One region of the Paenibacillus sp. 8b26 genome, then DNA from elsewhere that is predicted to be linked to it. Evidence: riboswitches for the same ligand, from Rfam matches in the RefSeq annotation. Region 1 holds a riboswitch; each other region holds the start of a gene.
What was found. A riboswitch is a leader RNA that binds a small molecule or an ion and turns the genes downstream of it on or off. The one in region 1 is predicted to bind cyclic di-GMP.
Positions count from the first base shown of each region.

Region 2: it holds a riboswitch for cyclic di-GMP, as region 1 does, so the genes downstream of both, ACQ4MX_RS08040 (glycosyl hydrolase) here and ACQ4MX_RS12680 (collagen binding domain-containing protein) in region 1, are expected to answer to the same signal.
Region 3: it holds a riboswitch for cyclic di-GMP, as region 1 does, so the genes downstream of both, ACQ4MX_RS27715 (amino acid adenylation domain-containing protein) here and ACQ4MX_RS12680 (collagen binding domain-containing protein) in region 1, are expected to answer to the same signal.

Region 1 covers NZ_CP192445.1:2,755,549-2,761,620, reverse strand. Annotated here, with positions in the region: gene ACQ4MX_RS12680 (collagen binding domain-containing protein) at 1-2,296, opposite strand, end outside; cyclic di-GMP riboswitch class I at 2,524-2,604, opposite strand; gene ACQ4MX_RS12675 (AraC family transcriptional regulator) at 2,657-3,538, opposite strand; gene ACQ4MX_RS12670 (hypothetical protein) at 4,065-4,208, opposite strand; partial or broken gene ACQ4MX_RS12665 (RrF2 family transcriptional regulator) at 4,418-4,693, shown strand; gene ACQ4MX_RS12660 (NAD(P)/FAD-dependent oxidoreductase) at 4,781-5,689, shown strand; gene ACQ4MX_RS12655 (class I SAM-dependent methyltransferase) at 5,909-6,072, shown strand, end outside.
Region 2 covers NZ_CP192445.1:1,782,302-1,788,373, forward strand. Annotated here, with positions in the region: gene ACQ4MX_RS08035 (hypothetical protein) at 1-2,240, opposite strand, end outside; gene ACQ4MX_RS08040 (glycosyl hydrolase) at 2,290-3,915, opposite strand; cyclic di-GMP riboswitch class I at 3,896-3,976, opposite strand; gene ACQ4MX_RS08045 (sugar phosphate nucleotidyltransferase) at 4,130-5,506, opposite strand; gene ACQ4MX_RS08050 (hypothetical protein) at 5,654-5,809, opposite strand.
Region 3 covers NZ_CP192445.1:5,970,459-5,976,530, reverse strand. Annotated here, with positions in the region: gene ACQ4MX_RS27715 (amino acid adenylation domain-containing protein) at 1-2,975, opposite strand, end outside; cyclic di-GMP riboswitch class I at 3,107-3,196, opposite strand; gene ACQ4MX_RS27710 (aldo/keto reductase) at 3,970-4,980, opposite strand; gene ACQ4MX_RS27705 (DNA topoisomerase 3) at 5,342-6,072, opposite strand, start outside.

The DNA.
Region 1 (6,072 bases):
CGTCCAGTAGCTGGGCTTTGTTGTGAATTTCCTTTTCGATCAATTCTCCTTCCAGCGAGGTTTGAAAGGTGATCCAGTAAGGGGTCTGTATCTGATCCTTGAACTGGACACGCAGTTCATTACCATTGTGCTCGGAGGGAGGAATAATGGTGTATTGATCTGCCGGGATTTCAGCCCCTTTTTGTACGCCATCCCACCATCCCAGCAGGACCATATCGTACACTTTTACGGAGCCGGGCAATAGTTTTTGCCCTTGCAGCAAGGGATCTTTTACTTCCGCCTGGTTTAAAGTCTTGCGATTGTAATTGGCCTTGATGTCCCATGTGATGAGCTTGGAGGTGGGATTGTAGCTGCCTTGCTTGCTCCCGTTCCGTTGGGTCATATAGTCCGGCCAGATCGGGCATTCCACTTCAGCCGATGAAGTTTCCCCGTTCTCGTACTGATACTCTATAGTGGATTTGTTGCGAAACTCGGGCTTGGTCGGATCTGTTTTCCAGTCATTATTGTAGGTGGTTGTGTATTTGATCGTATAAGCTTCTTGAATGGTTTTATGAAAAACGACCGTAAATCCTTGTCTGTAATCCTGTGATAACGGAACTAGATCATAATCTACTGGGGCGTGCAGTACCTTGGTTCCGTCTATACTTTGGATTTTTAGGGTGTCCGGTAACAAGGCCAGGCCGCCATTAGGAAACACATCCTTGATGACAACATTTTTCATGTTGTAAAGATCAGTATTGATGGTAACGACCCAAGGTATGATTTTGGTGTTGTAATTGGGCGTGTCATAGACTTTAGTGATGACACCGCTTTTGATTACCGTAGACGCATCCTTTTCGACTCCATCGGAGGTTACGATATTTATAATTTTTTCATTTTCATAAACGCGATCTCTGGCTTGTGTCTGATACCGTATGGTGTAGGCTGAATCTACGTCAATGTTGAATTGAAGATCGAAGCCGTTACGGTCGGGAAAGCTACTGACAGGGATGGCGGTGTATGCCCAAGACGGGAGTTCTTCCAGTGTATTTCCCTTAAATACCTTCAGGGAGCCGGGCAGCCAGTTTTGGGTTCTGTTAAAACGATCTTTCAAGAAGGCTTTTTCCTTAGGAATCTTTTTCTCGCCAAAGTTATATTTTATAGCCCACGATATCGTTTGCGTGACAGCATCATATTTCTCCACTTCTTTGGACAAAAATGCACCACGTTCCACCTGCACGGTAGCGGTAGCAGAGACATTCTCTATAGCATCTCCTGAAAGAGTCGCGGTGTTGGAAAAACGGGTTTCGTCGCCAGTAATGCGTGTGAAGTATTGCACCTGATAGGCGCTGCTAATACTGTCGTCTTGAAAACGAATCACAAACCCGGTGCCCGCCTGATCCGCTTCGATCGTATATTTACTCTCATTCACGGGGTCCCGAACGACGGTCGTGCCGTCAATATTCACTTGCAAATGATATAGCCGGATGGAGTCTCTTACGAGCTCCAGCCCTGAAGGAGTCGGGTCTGTGATGAGGGCATGCTTTACGGTGTTTAGCTGTTTGTTCACATTAATGGTCCAGTCGATCCGGCTCGTGCCATCCGTTTTCCCTTGCTTGCTCAGGGTTGGCCCTGACGGCGGCTTGACATTCACGATGACCGTTTGGACCCCGCCTTTAATCGGAATCGCAATAATGATCTCCGTGCTGCCTTTTACTGTTTCTTTCGTGAACTCGGTCTTGATTTGCAGCTTGCCGCTGACATTGGAATGGTGCTCTACATAATCGTTGAAGGTCATAATGACCTTGCCTTGACGATCCACGGTGAAAGTACCTACGGTTCCGTCAGTGGACACTAATGGAGATGAGATATCGGTATAAATGGCAAACTGTTGCGGCAGTTGAAAGGTGAAGGTATCTCCTGCTTTATAGGTATTGTCGGGAAGCTCCCATTCATAGCCCAGTTGAATGGCTGCCCCGATGTCCAACTGGCTGCCCGGATTGTATACTGCGTCAATAACACGCCCTGTCTCATCCGTCAGGATCAGCTTGGTTAATATGCTCTCCTGGGTTGTTCCCTCCTGAGTTGTTGGGCCTACTGTTGCCTGCACGATGGGGGTTGTATCGGAAGGAGCCTCAATGGGCGGTTCAGGGTTTGGGATACCGTACACAGTATCCGTAACGGTCTGGGCAGAATCGGTTACGGCGCTTTCCGGTAGTTCCGGTACCGAAGTATCTGCGTAAGCCAGCGTTGCACTGAAAAAGCTCTGGACAATGAGCAATAACGCAATGATCATGATATTTATTTTTATTCTCATGTTTCAAGTAATTCTCCTATTCATCGTAATATGGCCATTCTTCGGCGGATATGGTTCTCCCCTTCCCCTCCTTCTTGTCCGAAATTAGTATATTCAGCATGCTAGGCTTACATGACTATCCCAACAGAAAAAAGCCCTGATCATAGCGATCAAGGCTTTTCTTCAAGAGTGGACATATGATGTTGTCGTGTATTTATGTAAAAAAGACATAATAAAAAGCTCGTTCAACCGGTAGCTGGCTGCCATCTTGGTAGGAAGGCCCTATAGTTTTGCGTCGCTGCCTTTCGACAGTTTTGCCGTTATCCTGAATAGCTTGTACGTCTATCGCTCTATCAAACTGGACTCTTGTGACATTTCCATTTATAGCTTGGAACGGTTACCCCATTTTTTGCGGAAGGAATGCGGTGTTTCTCCTATATGTTCTTTGAATAAGTTAATAAAATGGCTCGTATTAGGAATCCCTACGTACCGCGCGATATCTACAATGGATATGTCACTGGTTTTAAGCCAGCCCTGAGCGGCTGTGATACGAACATTAATGAGATAATCAATAGGAGAAAATCCGATCTGTTTTTTGAAATTTTTAGCCAAATTGAACTTGTTTAACTCGAACATGTCTGCCAGCGAATCCAGCGTAATTCGTTCACTATAAGATTGATCTAAAAATTGCTGGACCCGGCGTACTTCGCTGATAGTATCCGTATTCGCGTGCGGATACTCATAGGGATGCTGTAAAACGCATGTAAGCAATTCACCGATGAGTCTAGACGTCAGCAACTCAGAGGAGAGGCTTCTGTCAGACTGCCCGCATATCAGGGTATGCAGCTTGTTTAATACGATAGATGGATTGTGTAATGATATGACGGGCTTATTGTGCTTGGCAAATTGTTCGTAAAAATTCTCGATCAGGTTGCCGTACAGATATAAACTGATGAACTCCCAAGTTTCATGACCGCTGATACCATATTGCACATACTCCTCGCAATTGACAAAAAACAAATCATGAGGATTCAATATGTATTTCTTCTCGCGGTACTGCAATTCTCCTTTTCCAGACAACGTAAAGACGAGCAAAAAAGAGGTGAGCTCCTTACGTTCCATCCTAAAAGCAGATGTTTTTTGGAAATAGCCAATTTCCTGTATATATAAAAGGGATTGCTTGGCAAAAGCAGAAGGAGTACGTACAATAACGACTGGATCACCGTTCCAGAGACTCCCGTTGTTTTTTTGGTCTGTTGTCATATCCAATTCCTTTACAAAAAAGCAATTTTATTAAGCAGAGTATTGTGTGTTTACCAATATATAATGGCTGTTTACACATGATTTCCTATTTATAAAAGTTTATTTTATCACATCGTATATGTCCAGATAGCAAATAATATTTGTACAAATTATGGATGCTTTATTTCTCATGGGTATTTAACTTGATAATCCCTATGAAGAATGTGGATAATACTAAAAAAATCTGGGGATATCATGGGCTCAAGTCCTTTCTGGGGTGAATTGCAGGAATTGTGCAAAAAGGTATCTTATGCCCATTCCACTTCCCAGGGCACTTATCCTTTCGGTTTAAGAAATTTGGGACTTCATTCAGAGAAAATGGTTCATAGGACTTATCTCTAGGAAAATAATCTTGGGTCCAATGTTGTGATTTTGTTCACGAACATGTAGAGCCAAAAGACAGATAAATGCGGATATATGCATACAAAATTACGCAATAAGTGAGCCCTCTTCATTGCGCAATTTTGTATTCGTTATATAAACTACTTTAGGGAAAATGAACCAAGAAGTTGAAGTTGTCCCGGTCTGCTCCAGCGCGTTCGTTGCGGTTCAGCCCATCAATCTGGGCTAAGTCTTCCGCAGACAGCTCGAAATCAAACACGTTGCCGTTCTCAATAATTATGCCCAGCAAGCAAACACTTCCTCGAATGCGGCTAATGTCGATTCGTAGCCCTGCTGGTATTCCATATTTTGATAGTTCATGAAGAATCGGCTTTTATACTGAGGGAATTACGCTATACCAGCTAATAGCTTGTCAAGCGGCGTCTTCGAAAAGCTTCTTGACAGATCGGCAGTATAATGGTTATTATAGATACATTAAATCTGTAATTAGGGGAGGAAAGATATTCAAAAGCGACGAACTATGCCCTCCACACGATGCTTTATTTGATTGCCTTTGCGCCGGACAGACCGGTAGGCGTTCGGCGGCTTGCCGACACGCAGGGCGTATCTCCCACATACCTTTCGAAAATACTCACGAAGCTGGTGAAAGCGGGGCTGATCGAGTCGGCTTCGCTTATCCATCAGGTGATGCTGGCGGCCGAGGAAGCGATGGAGCGGCATCTAAAGAGCACCAAAATGATCGATCTTACTGATCAAGTTGCATTGTCCTTGTGATTGCAAAGGGCAATACTAAGCTTTGATTAATTATAGATATAATACATCTGTAAAATCTTCAAAACATTAAATGGAGGAATTGAACTTATGAGCTACGATTGTGCCATTGTCGGCGGCGGGCCGGCGGGATTAAATGCAGCGCTGGTGCTCGGCAGAGCGAGACGAAGCGTTGCGCTATTTGACAACAGCCAGCCGAGGAACGGCGTGACGCATGCCTCTCACGGATTCATTACGCGAGATGGGATTCAGCCGGCCGAGTTTCGGCGCATTGCCTACGAGGAGGTGCTGAGCTACCCGTCGGTCCGGCATTGGCCGGCCGAGGTGACCGATATTCAGAGGACGGATCATGACTTTGCCCTTCGCACCTCGTCAGGCGAGCGTGTACAGGCCCGCAAGCTGATTTTGGCTGCCGGGCTGAAGGAGGCGTTTCCCGAGATCGAGGGGCTTCGCGACTTTTACGGGAAAAGCCTGTTCAACTGCCCTTTTTGCGATGGCTGGGAGCTGCGGGATCGACCGCTTGCGGTCATTTCGGACAATCCTGGCATGTTCCATACAGTCAAGCTGCTGCTCAACTGGAGTCGTGATGTGGTCGTATGCACCAATGGCTGCGATATTCTGACTGCCGAACAGCGGCAGCAGCTTGCATCCAAGGACATACGGATCGTGGATACTCCTGTCGCAGCATTTTCCGGGCGGTATGGCTTGCTCGAACGGGTGCATTTTACGGATGGCACGCATATTGAGCGAAGCGGAGGATTTATTGCTCCCACTCTGCTTCCCAAAGCCAGGTTCAATGAAGCATTGGGCTATCAAACTGCAGAAAACGGTGGGATTGTTACCGATGCGATGGGCAGGACCGCCGCAGCAGGAGTATACGCGGCCGGGGATTCGGCTTATGTGATGCCTTCCCAATTGATTTATGCTGCAGCCTCCGGCAGCAAAGCGGCGATGTCCGTTGTTGCGGACCTGACGGAAGAGGATTGGCAGCCGCTTTAAGGGGGGAGCATATGCACTAGGCGAGGGCAAGGCCATTCGTCAGCCCGGACCCACGGGACATAACTGGAGGCAGCATTCCAGGGAAGCCGGCATATTCACCCAAGCGCTCGTCTTTTTCGAATACTTTGAGCATAATTATTTATTTTTTTCGACGATATTTGTGAGAAAATGATCCATTACTATTGTGAACCGTAATCATACAAAAAGGAGACTGAACTTATGTGTAGCGAACACTCTACCAATCATTGGAACTCGGAAGAGTATAATGACAAGCTGGGAGCCGGGGTCTTGTCCTTGCTACAGCCCCGACCGGGGGAGCGAATTCTGGACGTGGGCTGCGGGACAGGGGACCTGATGGCCAAGATCGCAGCTGCCGGAGCAAT
Region 2 (6,072 bases), 970 kb from region 1:
ACTTTATAGGCGTAGTGGCTCCCTGCTTTCGCCGTGTGATCCGTATACGTGTTTCCCGCTACTTCGGAGGCAATCACCTGATACGCCCCGTCTGTTCCTTCCGCACGCAGCACATCATAGGCTGATACACCTTCTGCCTGAAGCCAATCAATCTTTACCGCGCCTGCCTCCACAGAGGCGGCCTTCACCTCTGTTGGAGCCGAAGCTGCGGCCTGATCTGTACTTTTCAATTCCAGAATGTATTGCACCGACTCGCCAGGTCCCAGTTTTTCTTCAAAATCGAGATTAGGCGAAGCATTAAGTCCTGATAGGGAACGCTGTGCCTGGCTGTAGGTAGACCCGGCTCCGAAGCGCTCACCCGTGTACAAACCTGCCTTCGGCATCGTCACCCGTACGCGGATCGTCTGTGCTGTGGATTCGAAGTTCACCAGATTCACCAGCAATTTGTCCGAGGTGGCGCCACTGCCAGCCAGCGGTTTCAGTTTGGAGGTATCCACTGCACGGACATAGACCATCTTATCCTTTGTTTCCTCCGGATTCAGTACCATATAAGTCAATGGTTTCCCGTGTGTGGCATAAGCCAGACTCAAGCGTCTCATGATGTTTACACGGCTGTCCTGCCCTTGTCCGAACGGATAAATTTCCGTATTCGCCGGATTGTGATTTTGCAGGTCAAAGCCGGTTTTAAACAGCGTGTAGTCCTTATAGAAAGCAGCATGCTGGATAAACATATCGGCAAAACCGATTTGCGAACGCATAATCCGGTCGAACGCGGCTGCTTGTGGCTGACTGGCCCCGTACTCAGGGTTGTCCCGATGCGTATCGTTCGTACCAAACTCCGTATTCAGCATCTTCTTCTCCAGCCCGTTACTTGAACCGCCGAACGTTTTCAGATTTTGAACAAAGCTGCCTCCACCCTCTTCGTTATACGATTCGCCATAGGCATGTCCATTGGTCAGGTCAGTGACATCCTCCAGTTGCTTACGTTGTGTCGGGTCCCGCTCCCATCCATCCGGATCGCCGCATTTGAGCGTACCTCCGGTTTGGTTTTTGCATGCCTTGGTTGAATAGGTCGGCCAGTATGCCCAGCCCGGCGCAACCGTTTTGAGATGCGGCGCCAATTGCTTACCTTCCGTATTCAGCCATTTGGCCACAGCCAAATTGACCGCTTTCGAGCGGTTAAACAATCCAGGTTCATTATCTACTTCGTAATATTGCAGGTATGAACCATATTTTTTTACATAATCGCGCAATTTTTGCTTGGCCGTCTCCGGCAGGGAGCCGTCTTTTTGCAGCTTGATATCGCCTGTATACAAATACAAAGCTGACGATTGCATATTGTACTGCTTCAACGTTTGGTAGTAATCTCCCACGTCTGTGCAGGCCTTGTTTACATTACTGGCACAAGTGACTCTCATGACATTGCCGCTATACGCAATTCCCAGCCATTTGAGAACATATGGTAAATGTTTAACTGCACCCTCATCATAATAAAATTCTTTATTATTGACATTCGTTCCGGTCAGTATATATTTACCGTGTATCGGCTCGGTCGCAGGTGAAGCTAACGTCTCCAAGCTCAAGTCATCCCAAGTCCACCACACATTTTTATCTTCAGCAGAGGAGCAGTATAGGCAGCGCGCTGTCTTTAGCTTGAGTACGTTAACACCGCTTTGCAATTGCTCTTTAGGTATATATAGCTCGTAATTGCTTTTGAAATTATATGCACTGCCTGTGCCGGCAACCCCGGCAATCTGAATGATACCGGACAGCTGATGATTTGAAAATACAGCCATTTGGGGAACGGCTTTGCCCGCATCCAAAATCCGCACACGGAATATCATCCCGTTGGGAGGAACCTGATCCAGCTTGTACTGGAGTGACAGTTCAGGATTCATGGACGCATTTAAACCGGGAGGGATATCTCCACTGCTGAGCAATACCGGAGCCGTTGTACTCCCTGCTATGGACATCGCTGATGATGTTCCTTTTGCAGACGACTCGGTGGAGGCCACCGAAATATTGACATTGTCCTTACCGACCACACCTTTAAATTCTGCTGAAGAGTCATCCCGCTGACCGAACTTCCATACCGGACTGGCCGCCGCTACTTTAATTGTCTGAAGTTCTTCACTCTTTGGAGGCGTATGAATAAACCAGGCGATCAGCGCTATAGCTGCGACCCCCAGTAACCCGGCCAATACTACTATATACCTTTGGGTCAACCATTTTTTCATCATTGTGCTCCACCCTCTCTCCTCAAAATTTTTGGCGGGGAAAGAGTATATATCAAGGAAGAAACAAAGCGTTGCCGGGAATTACCGCTTTCGCTTCATGCTGACTTTCCCACATCAGACGTGCCATTGCGTCGCCTTTTTCATCATAATATTCAACTTTCAGATCTGCTATTTTGCCTGCTTGCAAGGTAATGCTGCCCTTGCGTTCAGTCCAGCTTTGTTTGAACCAGCTATCAATAATCAGCTTGCCGTCTATCCATACACGAATACCATCATCGGATATCGTGGTAAACGTATAGGTCTCACTGTATTGTGGCTTGATTTTGCCCGTCCAGCGGACCGAGAATTGATCAGCCTCCACCTTGGGATCAGGCGAGGCGGCGCGCCAGTTATAATCCAGCTTACTATCTGTGCGAACCAAAACAGCGGTGCCGTCCAGATTCATGCTGTTAAAATATTCACCCCGCAGCCCGTTCGCATAGACCATATCCGGAACGGAAGGCGGGGCTGGTTTGCTTACCACTGGTGGAGCCGGAGCCGAGCCGTTTTGCCCCGTATCCGGTACGGTCGGTGACTCCACCTCAGGTTGTTTCATCGCAGCCAACCCTTTTTTCACGTCATCCCGCGTCAAGCTCTTCGAATTATTCATATAATCCTGAATCTGATCCGTCGTGTTATTTTCGGTGAGCATCTTGCCCCAAGTCATGGAATACACCCATTTGGGCTGAGCCTGCATGACCTCGGGACTCGGCATCTCACCGTGTTCCCCAATGGCAATCGGCTTATTCCGTGCCAGTCCGAGCAGTCCTTCGTAATGGCTTTGCTTAAAATCATTGTTGTAAATGTCTACAGCCAAGATATCCACCTTGTCATCCCCCGGATATTTCGGGGTATATGGGACGGTGTACGAACTAGGCGCATTCGGACTCCATACCCACAGCAGATTGTTCAGTTGATGCGTGTTTACAAAACGGTCATACATGATATTCCATAGCTGATTGAAATTGTTCTTGTTTCCCCACCAGAACCAGTCGCCGTTCATTTCGTGGTAAGGTCTCCATAATACCGGAACACCCGCATCACGAAGCTGCTTTAACGATATAGCGACCTTATCCAGATCGGCAATGAGAAGATTATACTGCGTAGTGCCCGGCGTCACGTATTTATTGAACTCCGCCTGGCTTATTTTCGCCTGCACATTGGCCCAAGTCAGTGGCCTGCCCGGCAACGGTTCATGATAAGTCATCGTAACTATGCCGCCATCTCTACTCCAACGTATAGCGCTATCGACGAGATTTTTACGTTGTGCTGCCTCCGTAGCGGCGGACTGGCCGGAGATGGCTCCCATCTCGTAGCCATGTACACCAGCATACGCCTTACTGATTTTTTGGACCTTGTTGCTTAATTCATCCGGACTTTCCAAATAATCATGTTGACCTGTGACCATTTTTTTCCCCGAGATGCTGATCAAATAGCTGTATAGTTCACGGGCCTCAGCAGAAGCGTCCGAATTAACAGGCTGTAATGTGGCAGCATTCGCCACGGACAAAGATTCACCAAAGCCGACGGGCAACAAAGAAAAAAGCATAACAACGGGGAGTACACTGCGTATCCATCGATTCACAGGGGTAAAATAGGGGCTCACTCTCGCTCTTCCTTTCGGTAGCCAGGCTGCCATCCTTACGGAAGGCCCTTTAGCTTTGCGTACCTGCCTTTCAACAGGGCTGCGTTTATCGTGGAAGGAGTTTGGATTCCTTCTTATCCCTAAGTATCGACTTTTTTTTACCAAAATTTAATAGGTCATGTTCATGAGTTTACAGATTTTCGTGTATTTTCGACAGTTTGGGCTAAATAACTTCATAAATGAGTCTTTTTTCATCTTTACGAAATATTTATGAAATAAACTTGTGACGGGAAATTTCATCCCAATCCATGCAAAAGCGGACAATATCCTCTTCAACCAGCTCAGAACCTGTCTGCACCTCGATTAATTCCACATCAGTCACGGCCAAAATGCTATGCTTCGTCCCTTCAGGAATGCGAACCACATCACCAGCCTTCACCTTGTGCAGCTTTTCATTCAAAATAATTTCCGCTTCACCGCTAATGATGGTCCAAATTTCACTCCGTTTGAAATGAAGTTGGTAGCTGATATTTTTGCCTTGCAGCACACGGATTCGCTTAGTCAATACCTCATTGCCCTCTTCATACTTTACATAATCCACTACCCGATAATGTCCCCAACGGCGCTCTTCGTACATTGGTCGCTGATTATGTGCTTTGAGCACTTCCTTGATGCGCGGACTTTCTGCCTTATTAGTCACAAGGATGCCATCCGGGCTGGCAGCTACGATCAGATCATTCGTTCCAATAATCGCCACGGGAATATCCAGTTCATTGATGAGGCTCGTATTGACACAATCCTCTGTTACTACACCTCTGCCCACTTGCTGATGGGACATTTCTTCCGTCAAGGTGTTCCAGGTACCCAAGTCCTTCCAGAAGCCATCATACGGAAGAACAACGATATCCTTTTCCTTCTCAACTACCGCGTAGTCAAAGCTGATTTTTTCCAGAGAAGAATATTGCTTTTGCATTTCTTCATAGTTCAGCGGCAATCCTTTGGATGCCAAGATATCAAGCAAATAACCTAATTTGAATGCAAAAACCCCGCAGTTCCATAGAGCATTGCGTTCAATCAGACGCTCCGCCTGCTCTCGGTCGGGTTTCTCTTGAAAATGGCTCACTTCACGGTAGCCTGTGCTACCTTGTGTAGCATCGTTTTTCGGTATAATGTAACCGTATTTCTCAGAAGGATAAGAAGGGACAACCCCAATTAACGCAAGCTTGCCTTCACTCTCCTGAAGGGTATGCTCCAACTGGGCGACGGTAGCAAAGAAAGCATCCTCTACATAGGGGTCTACCGGCAATATAGCAACAATTTCATCGGGCGAAACACCAACGATGGAATATAGATAGGTCGCTGTCAACGCAATGGCGGGAAAGGTATCTCTTCGTTCCGGCTCAACAATGATACGCGTATCCTGCCCAACCTGACTCTGAATCATTTCGACCTGCGCTCTCCCTGTTGCAATGAACGAGGATTCAGACAAGCCGTTATCCCCCAGTTGTCTCCACACCCGTTGCACCATCGACTCCGAATTTCCCTCCGGACTCTCCAGCACCTTCAAAAATTGTTTGGAACGGGAATCGTTGGACAAAGGCCATAATCTTTTACCGGAACCACCAGACAAAAGTACGAGCTTCATAACTCTCCACTTCCTCTCTATAATTTGGGTAGGTGATCGGATGGAGCACGGTTGAGTAGCCCGCTACGGGATGGATTTGATCTTACGATCGCTGTTGTCGTGGGATTCTTCGGATTGAATAAGACATCCAGAGGTAAGAATCCCACGTCAAAGGCGACCGCTCCGCTTCTCCAGATTCAAATCCATCCCTGCGCTACTCAAATATGCATCATGCCGATCATACCTTTTATTGCAAAAGGCACGACCGGACGATTCATGTCCGGTCAGCCTGTAAAGACGCTCACGCGCTCGGCGCAGCCGCATGGCGCTTTGATCCGAAGGAGCGGCTTCACTGAGCCGCTCCTTCGGATACGCCCTTCCTACCTCCCCCCATAAGGTGGGAGGTTAAAAATTGTGACTCCATGCGGTAAAAGCAGCGGAGCGGGCAGAATTGTTCTGAAGAAGCGTCAGCGTTTGCCTTTATCCCCGGATTTTAACCTTTGAATGTTTTATACAATCAAGAAAATCCGGGGGTAACAGCAATCGGAAGAACAATCTGCACGCGTAGCGCCTCCAACACCACCACA
Region 3 (6,072 bases), 2.9 Mb from region 1:
TCCTTAATGCCTACTCGTTCGACTTTCAGGACTTTTCCCCATATTTCAGCCAATATCTCCTCTATTTTGTCTCTCGGTGCCACATATTCCTCCGTTGCATTCACGCTCAGATCGGGCTCGGGCAATGCCCTTCGGTCAATTTTTCCGCTCGGAGTCATCGGCATGTCATCCAGTTGCATAAAGCTGGACGGCACCATATAATCAGGCAGCTCCTTCATAAGCTGTTCCCGCAACTCTTCCGCTCCCGGTTCGCCCTCTGCTGTAAAATACGCCGCCAGATACTTCTCGCCTTGCTTGTCTTCCCTAGCGATCACCGCCACTTCCCGGACAAGCGGATGCTTTTGCAACTGTGCTTCGATTTCTCCCAGCTCAATGCGAAAGCCCCGAATTTTCACCTGATCGTCGATTCTTCCCAAAAATTCGATATTCCCGTCCGGCAGCCAGCGCACCAGATCGCCCGTACGGTACAGCTTCTCTCCAGCCTCGTAAGGATTCGCCACAAACTTCTCCGCCGTCAGCTCCGGCCGGTGCAGATACCCCCTGGCCAATCCGTCTCCCGCAATGCACATTTCCCCGGCTGCTCCCAGCGGCAGCAGCTTTTGATGTGTATCCATAATGTAAATTCGAGTATTGGCAATCGGTTTGCCAATCGGTACCGATGGATACCCCATTTCCTCTTCCCGGTACATCCACGCGGTTGCAATTACACTCGATTCGCTCGGACCATAGGCGTTCATATACTCCACGCTGTCCTTCCACCGCATTACCAGCTCTTTGGTAATCGCTGATCCGCCTGTCACCAGTTTTTTCAGCGTCGGCAGCCTGTCCGGCTCAATCCCAGCCAGATAGGTAGGCGGCAACAGCGCAATCGTAATTTGGTTTTCGTTCATGAAGCGTGCAAATTCATTCAGATTATTAATAATATCTCGCGAAACCAGATACAGCGTTCCACCTCCCAGCAAAATCGTGAACATTTCCCAAACCGAGGCATCAAACGAACTGCTGGCAAATTGCAGCATCCGGTCCGATCCATCCACGCCCCATTGTTCCTGGAAGAAATGCTGGAGGTTGATGATTCCCCGGTGTTCTACCATGACCCCTTTGGGTTTCCCCGTAGATCCCGAGGTATAAATGATATAAGCCAAATCCTCCGGATTGTTAACAGGCTCCGGACTGGCACGGTCTAGCTCTATATACCTCAGGCTTTCGTCATCCAAGTCCATGATTGCCCCGTGGTAGGTGAGCTTGTCCCGGAGATGCTTTTGCGTCAGTACAATGGACGCGCCGCTGTCCTCCAGCATGTAGTGAATCCGTTCCTCCGGATAATTCGGATCTATCGGCAGGTAGGCGCCGCCCGCTTTGAGTGTTCCCAGGATGCCTATGACCATTTCCATGGAACGCTCCGCCATGATGGCGATGATATCGTTCGGCTTCACTCCACGCTCTCTCAAGACAATGGCCAGCCGATTCGCCTGCTCGTTCAGCTCCCGGTAGGTCAGCGTTTGCTCTCCCCAGACCAAAGCCAGGTGATCTGCTCTTTGCTCCGCTCGTTCCTCAAACAACCCGTGGATCGTTTGATCCTTCGGATATTCTACCTCTGTATGGTTAAAGCCGCGAACTAGCGTACTCCTTTCTTCCTCTGGCACGATTTCGATTTGCGAAATAAGAGTTTCACTTTGCTCCATGACTTGAGCAAACAAATATTCAAAGTGGGAGATAACGTTCCCAATGGGGATGAATCTTTCAAAAGCCTGTATCTGATAGTCAAAATTAACGGCTACATCCGCTTCACCTTCTTGTCCCCATATCAGGAGATTGAGTGCATTTCTTTCATGATGATGCGGCATACTTACAATCCGGCTTGCTGCGCCGATCAATGCTTCTCTCGTTTCCTGTTCTTCGAAAGAAAGCGATATATCAAACAGTTTGCCTTTCTCATTGCTATTCTCGTAAACCGCCCGGTAAATTTCACCGAAAGACATCTTCTGATGTCGATAGCATTGCATAAGCTCACGTCGGATGCTCTTAATCAGTTCTTTGAAGCTTATATCTTTCTCGGGGCTGATCCGCAGCGGCAGCACGTTGGCGAAATGTCCCATAGTCTGCTTATATTTCGCTTTGCTCCGATTAAAAACCGGGACGCCGATCACCATTTCGTTCCGATTGCAAATCTTGCTGAAATACAGGAACAGTATGCCTAAAAAATAATGGAACGACGAGCATCCTTCCTCCTTGCAAAATTCAATCATTTGATTATATAACGCCTTGTTTATCGTTAAGGTTCGTCGATCACTCCAAACGGAATCGCCGTCACCATCATCGATATCCATGCCTCTGCTCAGCAGAGGCTCGGGAATGGTCAGATATTTGTTCTGCCAGAACGCCCTGTCTTTTAAAAAGGCCGGAGAATTCAGATAATTCTGATTATCGGAAATAAAATCAGCATAGGAATAGACCGTTCTGTTCATTTCGCCAATTCCTTGCGCCAATTTATTGTAATTGTCAAACAGTTGACTGATTAAGAGAGCAAATCCCCAGCCATCGATCACCAAATGATGAACTTTAAGTAAAATGAAGTATGTGTTCGGAGCACCTTTCAACAAAACAAATTGAAAATAGAAGTCCTCTGGTTGAAAAGGTTTTAAAAATTCATTTTTCATCCAGTTGATGCAAAAAGAATTTGGATTTTCCTTCACCGAAAAATCATGAAACGGAACTTCATAGTCAGCTTCCGGCAAAAATGTTAAATAAGGCTCTCCCTTTTTATCAATAAAACGGGCACTCAGAGAATCATTTTGTCTGATTAACAACTGCATGGACTGCCTAATAATAGCTGTATTCAGGTTTCCTTTAACCTCAACATACCCACCGATATTGTAAATGGGCTTTTCAGGGTACATGCACTGTTCGAACCATATATCTTTCTGATAGGAACTTAACGGATACTCCTTGACACTTATTACGCTCGTTTGCATAAAATCCCCTCCTGTTGTTAATCATTTCATGCGTTCTACTCTGCAAGCCCAATCATTTCCCGCTGCAAATAAAAGAAGCCTGTTCCCATATAAAAAGCACAGGAACAGACAGCAGACTTCGCCCGGTTTCCTTCGGCAACCTGGCAATCATGGCTGTTTAATCCAGCTTTAGACCCATGGCTTTGTGTCCACCACTTTCGAGGTGATTACGATTAACGGGAAATAAATAAGTATATTTTTTTACATCTCTTGAACATGATCTTATGCTTCTTCCTCCTACATTCGGTAGGAGCTGACCTTGAATTTCCGAAACGTTTTACCTTTATGGATATTTACAATACGTTGTTAGATGCTGATTGATATATTAGAGCGAGCTACTAAATTCCTGTCGTCCGACAACTCCAGTTCAATTTACTTAATTCTCTCATCCCCCCCTCCCAAGATTCAAAGATACCAACCTGCACAACTTAGCCGCTTAGCTTTTTTTAAATGATGGATTTGTGATCCGCCTAGTATACACCTTAATATTGGTACATATATGAAATTAATAAAATTAATTGTATCATATGAAAAATATCTTATTTTGTCAATTAGTTCTAAGTTTTTAATATTTGTGTTTTCACATGCGATATTCTATGAGGTTACGACACAAATGACGTTCCAAAGCTTTTCTCGCATTCGATGTTTTGCCGAAAATAGCGACGTGAGTGTACACGAGAAGTGACTGACAGTTGGAGTGTAACTGCGGAGGATATATCCAAGGGCCAGTCATAGCACATAGTCACGCCGAAAAAAAGAATGTCCTTACAAGAAATGTCGCGCCTAACCTTTAGCAAGGAAGAAGCATGCCATTCTTCCGCCTGCGAACGAAGCATTAATGTCAACCAAGCGTCAAGGAGCGCACATGGACAATATCGTCCTAGTCATGGAGGTGTTAGACAGCGTACCGGCGAAGTTCATTTTCCAACGGAATATTCCACTATTTGAGCCATGATCACTTTGATTTCAGCACTTGGTTGGAAACGTGGCTGACCATCTCAATCTCACTGGCTGTCAAGGTAAACTGCATCGCCTTCACATTTTCCACAGCATGATGTACTTTTGAAGCCCCAGGTATCGCAAATACGTTCTCTCCGTGAGCGTTAATCAGCCAATTCAGGGCAATCTGCGTTGGCGTCACGTTATATTGTTGAGCCAGCTGTTCCAATGTTTCAATTAGTGGCTTCGATCTCCGCAGCCCCGAATCCCGGAATGCCGCCGTCCACTTGCGCGGACCCTTGATCGACTTGACCAGAGACGGATTATTATGGAATTTTCCACTTAAGATCCCCTGCATTAGCGGAGAGTATGCGATGATCGCCACGCCAAGCTCTTTTGCCGTGTCCAGAATTCCGTTCTGTTCGATTCTCCGGTCGAGTAGGCTGTATTTCACTTGATTCGAAACTAGGCGAAGGCCGTGTTCACGCAGCACACGATCGGCTTCACGTATTTGTTGCGCGGAAAAGTTGCTTACGCCCACATATTTAATCTTTCCTTGCCCAACCAGTTTAGCCATCGCATTCATTACGGCGCCAACCGAAGCAAAGGAGTAAGGCGAATGCACCTGGTAGAGGTGAATCGTCCGTTGATCCAAATGGCGAATACGTTCATCAATTGTTGCTGTGATACTGCCTGCGGTCCGAAAGGCCGGCCACCATTTCGTAGCGATATTCGCCTGTTCCGCGAGCGGTCCCCCGATCTCATTCAGCGTGCCGGCCAGTAGCTGCTCAGACTGTCCGCCACCGTATGCTTCGGCGGTATCAAACCAATTAACTCCACCTTCTAAACTGGTCTGAACGATTTGCCGTATATCCTCCCGCCGCAGCACTGGCCAGAATTTCCCGACTATCCCTTTTCCATTGCTAAACTGCCAACACCCAAGCCCCAGCGGTGACAGCTTTAAATCCGAGTTTCCCAGCTTACGTAATTGCAGTGAGCCTGCCACATTTACCGTTTTCTCTTCCACGATCCTTCCATCATCTCCCGTAAAAAAGTTTTCATGTGAAACGATTGCCTTCACGTTTTAAAGCACATAACACAACTTTTCTTCCTGGTTTGCACAGTCCGCTATGGAAAGTTTTTTGAACGCTATGCATAGAGTCTGCTTTATAAACTACCTAAAAAAATACTTTTGCATAACCCTTATTTGTTTTATCGGTTGAAAGCTTACAAATGTTTAATAAAATGTTATACAAGTATCTCTTATGGGGAATTTTGGTGTACGGAACATAAAAAAAGATGACTCCTGATGAATTCAGAAATCATCTGATGGCAGCTAGAAAAGGCCTTCTTTTTCAATCTGTCGAAAATCATACTCTGTACCTGTATCAGTTTTCCTCACGAACGCTAAGTTGCCCTGTACCTGGTTCATTCAGAACAATTCTTGCTTTGACGGTCGAACCATCTTTACGCTTAAAAGATAGCAGCTGTGTCTGTCCCTTCGTCAACAGAGACTTGAGCATCGTTTCCGTAATCTGCTTGCCAGCATATTCCTTCCAGACGACAAAGCCGCAGCCCTGCTTGTAGTGGCTGCATCCATATCCTTTGCGGCCTTCGATGATGCTCCCGCCGCAATTCGACCGCGGGCAGCTGCCTAAAGTCTGCCTTTGGCCTGGCGAAGTGCCCGACAGCTCGGCGGACGAAGCTCGTGCTGCCCTCGCGCTTGAGCTACTCCCAGCTGAACCCGATGCAGCCGCAGTACGCCCCCCTGCGCCCGATGGCACTTGCTCCAGTGACGATGCTCCGCCCGAGTTGTTGGTACGACGTGACGGAGCGCGTGCAGCCCCTTGGGTGGTGATGCTTCCGCTTGCGCCTCCACTACGGGTGGCTCCCTTACTACCCGAGCGTTTGCCTCTTGCTTCCTCGCCAAAAGCGTTCGCTGGAGCCGGTGGTTGCTGCCTCACCTTGTCAATGATGGATAAGGTAAACTTTTTAACGTTATCCATAAACTTTTCCTGGGCAGCTTCCCCCTTGGAAATTTGATGCAAACGGCGTTCCCATTGGCCTGTCATTTCCGGCGAGGCAAGCAGGTCAACCCCCGCATGACGAATCAGGTCAA